2 regions of the Janthinobacterium sp. Ant5-2-1 genome follow, and region 2 is predicted to be linked to the other one. Evidence: predicted binding sites of a transcription regulator. Region 2 holds the regulator's gene; the other holds the start of a gene.

Region 1 (3,411 bases), on a different contig from region 2:
ATCTGCAGGAAGTTCGACAGCACGGTGGGGTTTTCATACGGGTGCGAGGAATTGGCGTTGAAGAAGCCGCCGCCATTCGTGCCCAGCAGCTTGATCGATTCCTGCGATGCGACAGGGCCCATGGCGATCGTCTGCGTCGTCGCCACTTGCGCTTCCATCACGGGCTTGCCGGCCGCATCCAGCACGGGCTGGCCGTCTGCCGTCATTTTCGGCGTTTCATACGACACGTGGTCGAGCAGGGTCACTTCCTTGTAGGCGGAAAAATTCTGAATCATGCCTTCGCCCATGAAGACGATGGACAGGGCCAGCGACAGCGGCAGCAGGATGTACAGGGTCGAGCGCACCAGGTCGACCCAGAAATTGCCGATCGATTTGCCCGAGCGCGAGGCGAAGCCGCGCACCAACGCGAAGATCACGGCGATGCCGGTGGCCGCCGAAAAGAAGTTCTGGCATGCCATGCCCAGCATCTGGGTCAGGTAGCTCATGGTCTGTTCGCCGCCGTAGCCCTGCCAGTTGGTGTTGGCGACGAAGCTGACGGTGGTATTGAACGAGGAATCGGGGCTGACGGCGCCAAGTCCCTGCGGATTCAAGGGCAGGAAGCCCTGCAGGCGCTGCAGGCCGTAGACGAAGACGGCGCCCACGGTATTGAAGACAATCAGGGCGATGGCATAGCTTTTCCAGCCCATGGCCTTGTCGGCGGGCAGGCCGGACCAGCGGTACAGCAGGTTTTCCAGCTTTTGCAGCCAGCCAAGGCCGCGCACGGGCGCATCGCCGGCCACCTTGGCCATGTACAGGCCCAGCGGATAGCCGGCGGCCAGCAGCACGGCCAGGAAGGCCACCAATAAGAGTATCGATTGCGTCGTCATCACAGTTCCTCCGCCTTCAGCAGCGCCACCAGCAGGTACACGAGCAGGCAAGCCGAGACAACGGCACCCAGCACATAAAACGCGTTCATTTGACGCTCCCTAATTTGTCGCAGGCGACGGCAAAGCCGGCCGCCAGGACGAAAAACACGGCAATCAAGCCGAGATACACGAGATCCATTCCCACCCTCACACAGGTTTGTTTTGATAGTGAGCAGATTAGCCAAAAGGGTCTAAAAAATTCGTAAAGACTGGGGAGGCGGCTGTAAACAAGATGTAAAAACGGCGGCTTTACCGCATAAAATCCATCACAATTGGCGCAAAAGCACGCGCGCGGCGCACTGTTGTTGCCTTGGAGTAGCGCTATTGCCCGCCGATCAAGATAGAATGCGCGAGCGTCCGCACAAGGACGCCAAGCCTGCCGCACTGCCCTCCCCCAGTGACGCTGGACGGGATATACTGTATATTCATACAGTTATCGCCGCCGCTGTCATTGCGCCCGCAGTGCCCTGGCCTGGCGTTCCAACCACTGTCTTTACTTAGCTTGAACACGTATGGCCACTAAAAAACCAGCATCCGACTACAGCGAATCATCCATCCGTGTCCTGAAAGGACTGGAACCCGTCAAGCAGCGCCCGGGGATGTACACCCGCACTGAAAATCCGCTGCACATCATTCAGGAAGTGATCGACAATGCCTCCGACGAGGCGTTGGGCGGTCATTGCACGCATATCGCCGTCACGCAAAACACGGATGGCAGCATCACCGTCGAAGACAATGGCCGCGGCATTCCCGTCGGCCTGCACCCGGAAGAAGGTGTGCCGACGGTGGAAATCGTGTTTACACGGCTGCACGCGGGCGGCAAGTTCGACAAGGGTTCGGGCGGCGCCTACGCGTTCTCGGGCGGTCTGCACGGCGTCGGCGTGTCCGTCACCAATGCGCTGTCCACGCGCCTGGAAATCACCGTCTGGCGCAAGGAAAGCGACGGCAACGGCTTGCACCACATGGTGTTTGCGAATGGGGACGTGATCGAGCCATTGAATTCCCGCCCCGCCCCGCGCGACGGCAAGAAGTCCGGCACGCGCGTCACGGCCTGGCCCGATGCAAAATATTTTGATTCGCCCAACATCTCGCAAACGGAGCTGCAACGCCTGCTGCGCTCGAAAGCCGTGCTGCTGCCGGGCGTGACCGTCACCTTGACCAACGCGAAGACGGGCGACACGCAGACCTGGCAGTACGCGGAAGGCTTGCGCGGCTACCTGACCGAAACGCTGGCGCAGGTATCAAATGGCGAAACCCTGATTCCCCTGTTCGAAGGCGCGCAATACGCGGGCCCGGACTCGGAAGGCTTTGCCGAAGGCGAAGGCGCGGCCTGGGTGGTGGCATGGACGGAAGAAGGCGCCATCGTGCGCGAATCGTATGTCAACCTGATCCCCACCTCGAATGGCGGCACGCACGAATCGGGCTTGCGCGACGGCCTGTTCGGCGCCGTGAAAAACTTCGTCGAAATGCACTCGCTGCTGCCGAAAGGCGTGAAGCTGCTGCCGGAAGACGTGTTCGCGCGCGCCTCGTTCGTGTTGTCGGCCAAGGTGCTGGACCCGCAATTCCAGGGCCAGATCAAGGAGCGCCTGAACTCGCGCGACGCCGTGCGCCTCGTCTCGACCTTCACCAAGCCGCCGCTGGAACTGTGGCTGAACCAGCACGTCGATTACGGCAAGAAGCTGGCCGAACTCGTGATCAAGCAGGCGCAGTCGCGCCAGCGCTCGCTGCAAAAAGTGGAAAAGAAAAAATCCTCGGGCGTCGCCGTCCTTCCCGGCAAGCTGACCGACTGCGAATCGTCGGACATCACGCGCAATGAACTGTTCCTCGTCGAGGGCGACTCGGCGGGCGGTTCGGCCAAGATGGGCCGCGACAAGGAGTTCCAGGCGATTTTGCCCCTGCGCGGCAAGGTCTTGAACTCGTGGGAAACGGACCGCGACCGCCTGTTCGCCAATAACGAGATCCACGACATCGCCGTGGCCATCGGCGTCGATCCGCACAGCGTGGGCGATACACCCGACCTGTCCGGCCTGCGCTACGGCAAGATCTGCATCCTGTCCGATGCTGACGTGGACGGCTCGCACATCCAGGTACTGCTGCTGACCTTGTTCTTCAAGCACTTCCCCGTCCTGATCAACAAGGGCCACATCTGCATCGCCCGCCCGCCCTTGTACCGCGTGGACGCGCCGGCACGCGGCAAGAAGCCGATGCAGAAGATCTATGCGCTCGACGACGGAGAACTGGTGGCCATCGAGGACAAGCTGCGCAAGGAAGGCGTGAAACAGGGCGCCTGGTCGATCTCGCGCTTCAAGGGCCTGGGCGAGATGAACGCCGAACAGCTGTGGGAAACGACGATGAACCCGGACACGCGCCGTTTGCTGCCCGTCACGCTCGGTGAAGTCGACCACATGGCCTCGGCCTCGCGCTTCAATATGTTGATGGGCAAGGGCGAAGCGGCCGGACGCCGCGCCTGGATCGAGGAACACGGCAATGAGGCGGAGGCGGATAT
Region 2 (3,411 bases):
CAAGCCCGTGCATACTTCCGTTGCCTTCGGTTACGCCGATGCGCGCCAGCTGGCTTCCGTGTTCCAGGGCAAGGAAGCGGGCTTCCGCTATGGCCGCCAGGGCAATCCGACCGTCTCCGCGCTGGAAGACAAGGTCAACAAGATGGAAGACGGCGTGGCGACTTTGTGCTTCGCCACCGGCATGGGCGCCATCGGCGCCGTGGTGCAATCGCTGTTGCGCGCCGGTGACCATGTCGTGTCGTCGGCCTTTTTGTTTGGCAACACCAACAGCCTGTGGCAAACGGTGACGGGGCAGGGCATAGCCGTGTCGTTTGTCGACGCCACCGATGTCGCCAACGTGGCGGCCGCCATCACGCCGGCCACGCGCATTGTGTTTGTGGAAACCATCGCCAATCCCCGTACGCAGATCGCCGACCTGGCAAGGATCGGCGACTTGTGCCGGGAGAAGGGCATTTTGTATATCGTCGACAACACGATGACGACGCCATATCTGTTCCGCCCGAAAGCCGTGGGCGCGGGTCTGGTGGTCAATGCCTTGACGAAATCCATCGGCGGCCATGGCAATGCGCTGGGCGGCAGCTTGACGGACACGGGCGTGTTCGACTGGACGCGGTATCCGAACATCTTTGAAAATTATAAAAAGGCGGCGCCCGCCCAGTGGGGCATCGCGCAAATCCGCGCCAAGGCCTTGCGCGACTTCGGCGCTTCGCTGGGGCCGGAAGCGGCGCACCATATCGCTGTCGGCGCGGAAACCATGGCCTTGCGCATGGACCGCACCTGCTCGAACGCCCTGGCGCTGGCGACCATGCTGCAGGCGGACCCGAGAGTGGCGGCCGTGCACTACCCGGGCCTGGCGTCGCACCCGCAGCACGCGCTGGCAACGGACTTGTTCCGCAGCTATGGCTCGCTGTTCAGCTTTGAGCTGAAGGATGGCATCGACTGCTTCGATTTCCTCAATCGTTTGAATTTGGCTATTCCAGCGAGCAACCTGGGCGACACGCGCACCCTCGTCATTCCCGTCGCCCACACGATTTTCTACGAGATGGGTGCCGAGCGCCGCGCCAGCATGGGCATCGCCGAATCCCTGATCCGCGTGTCGGTGGGCATCGAAGATGAGGCCGATCTGCTGGAGGATTTCAGCAGTGCGCTGGATGCATAAGCAGCCGCGCACCATGTAAAAAGGGCCGCGACAGTCATGCTGTCGCGGCCCTTTTTTACGTGCTGCAGTTTAATGCCAGCTGCGCATCAGTCCGACGGCGAGGCCTTCCAACGCAAACTCGTCTTCGGGCGACACGGTGATCACCTTGAAGTCCGGGTTCTCCGGCAGCAGTTCGATGACGGAGCCCGTCTTCTTGTAGCGCTTGACGGTGACTTCGTCGCCGATGCGGGCGACGACGATCTGGCCATTCTTGGCGCTGTCGACCTTTTTCACGGCCAGCAAGTCGCCATCCATGATGCCGGCGTCGCGCATGGACCACCCGCGCACTTTCAGCAGGAAGTCGGGCTTGGCCGAAAACAGGGCCGGGTCCACGTTGTAGCTCGCTTCCAGGTTTTCCTGCGCCAGGATGGGCGAGCCTGCCGCCACCCGGCCGATCAGAGGCAGCGACATCAGCAGCGCTGCCGGCACTTTCGACGGCGGCGCTTCGGCGGCCGCGCCGATCAGGCGGATGCCGCGCGAGGTGCCGGGCGAAATCTCGATCGCGCCCTTGCGGGCCAGGGCCTGCAAATGCTCTTCGGCCGCGTTGGCCGATTTGAAACCCAGTTCATTGGCGATTTCGGCACGGGTGGGAGGGAAGCCCGTGTTTTCAATCGCGTCTTTGATCAGGTTCAGGATTTGTTCTTGTCGTGCTGTCAGCTTGATCATGAGCGGTGGGTGCATACTAAAATGCTGTCTATATGAACAGTCTGTATTTTTGTACAGTATCGTCCACTATGCAAGGGGATTTCCGTGTTTTGGGCGAATTTCGCAAGAAATACTTGTCCATGGGCGCAAAGCGCGGCGGCGCACGGGCTTTTCGGGCGCTTGTGGAAGGAATGATTGAAACGTTTGCAAAAGGCGGTTATAATCTTCGGCTGACCTTCCCACACCCGTCTTGACGCCGGGGTGGGCGATTATCAATCCGACCTGAAGGAGTTTGCATGCGTCATTATGAAATAGTCTTTATCGTCCATCCGGACCAAAGCGAGCAAGTGCCCGCGATGATCGAACGCTACAAAGCCAGCGTAACCACCCGCGGCGGTTCGGTTCACCGCGTGGAAGATTGGGGTCGCCGTCAAATGGCTTACTCGATCCAAAAGCTGCCTAAAGCACACTACATCTGCCTGAACATCGAATGCGACAACGAGACCCTGGTCGAGTTGGAAACAGCATTCAAATTCAATGATGCCGTGTTGCGTCACCTGACCGTTAAAATGAAGAAAGCTGAAACAGCTCCTTCGCCGATGATGAAATCGGTACAACGCGAAGACGCGGCCAAAAGCCACCGCACCGAAGCACCAGCAGCCGCTCCAGCCGCCGCAGCAGCAGCTTAATTCTTGACCGGGATCGTGCGCTGAACCAGCTACAAGTAACCGCCATCATTGCCGAGCGCGAAATATTGCGCTATACCCCGGCAGGGCTGCCGATTGTGAATGCAGTATTGCAGCACAGTTCGCAGCAGATGGAAGCAGGGATTGCCCGTTTGACCGAGTTTGATGTTGCCGCGCTAGCCGCTGGCGAAATTTCAGGCAGGTTCAGTCAGGCAAGCTTGGGTGGGGTGTATCAGTTCACGGGTTTCCTGGCCAGGAAGAGCCGCAACAGCAAGAGTTTGGTGTTTCACATCATTGATTTTAGTGCAGTCAATTCTGACTAGCGCATTTTAGATACAGGAGCCTGACATGGCATTCGGTAAAAAGTTCGACAAAAATAAGCTCAAGCTTAAAGAAAAACGCAAACAGCAAAACCCGTTGTTCAAACGCAAGAAGTTCTGCCGCTTCACCGCAGCTCACGTTGAGCAAGTCGACTACAAAGACGTCGACACGCTGAAAGACTTCGTCCAAGAAAACGGCAAGATCATGCCAGCACGCCTGACCGGTACCAAAGCGCACTACCAGCGCCAAGTTGACACCGCAATCAAGCGCGCTCGCTTCCTCGCGCTGCTGCCATACACCGATCTGCACCACGCTTAATCGGTCAGATATTCCTGGAGAAGAACTATGCAAATCATTCTGTTAGAAAAAGTTGTTAACGTCGGTAACCTCGGCGAAGTCGTCAAAGTCAAAGACGGTTACGCACGTAACTTCCTGATCCCGCAACGCCTGGCACGTCGTGCTACGGCAACCGCTGTGGCTGAATTCGAAGTCAAGCGCGCCGAACTGGAAAAAGCTGCTGCCGCCAAACTGGCCGCATCGCAAGCCCAGGGCGAAAAACTG

Evidence for each region. Region 2 encodes LexA, which represses DNA repair genes until DNA is damaged. Its sites were predicted from a motif close to ACTGTATNNNNATACAGT; they were not measured.
Region 1: ASN89_RS03325 (DNA topoisomerase IV subunit B) is a predicted target of LexA. The motif match lies at 1,322-1,339, and genes of this name have one in related genera.

The regions. Positions count from the first base shown of each region.
Region 1 covers NZ_LNCE01000010.1:135,722-139,132, reverse strand. Annotated here, with positions in the region: gene kdpA (potassium-transporting ATPase subunit KdpA) at 1-866, opposite strand, end outside; gene kdpF (K(+)-transporting ATPase subunit F) at 866-955, opposite strand; gene ASN89_RS03325 (DNA topoisomerase IV subunit B) at 1,418-3,411, shown strand, end outside.
Region 2 covers NZ_LNCE01000025.1:59,252-62,662, forward strand. Annotated here, with positions in the region: gene ASN89_RS09350 (cystathionine gamma-synthase family protein) at 1-1,159, shown strand, start outside; gene lexA (transcriptional repressor LexA) at 1,229-1,864, opposite strand; gene rpsF (30S ribosomal protein S6) at 2,140-2,532, shown strand; gene priB (primosomal replication protein N) at 2,553-2,852, shown strand; gene rpsR (30S ribosomal protein S18) at 2,878-3,168, shown strand; gene rplI (50S ribosomal protein L9) at 3,196-3,411, shown strand, end outside.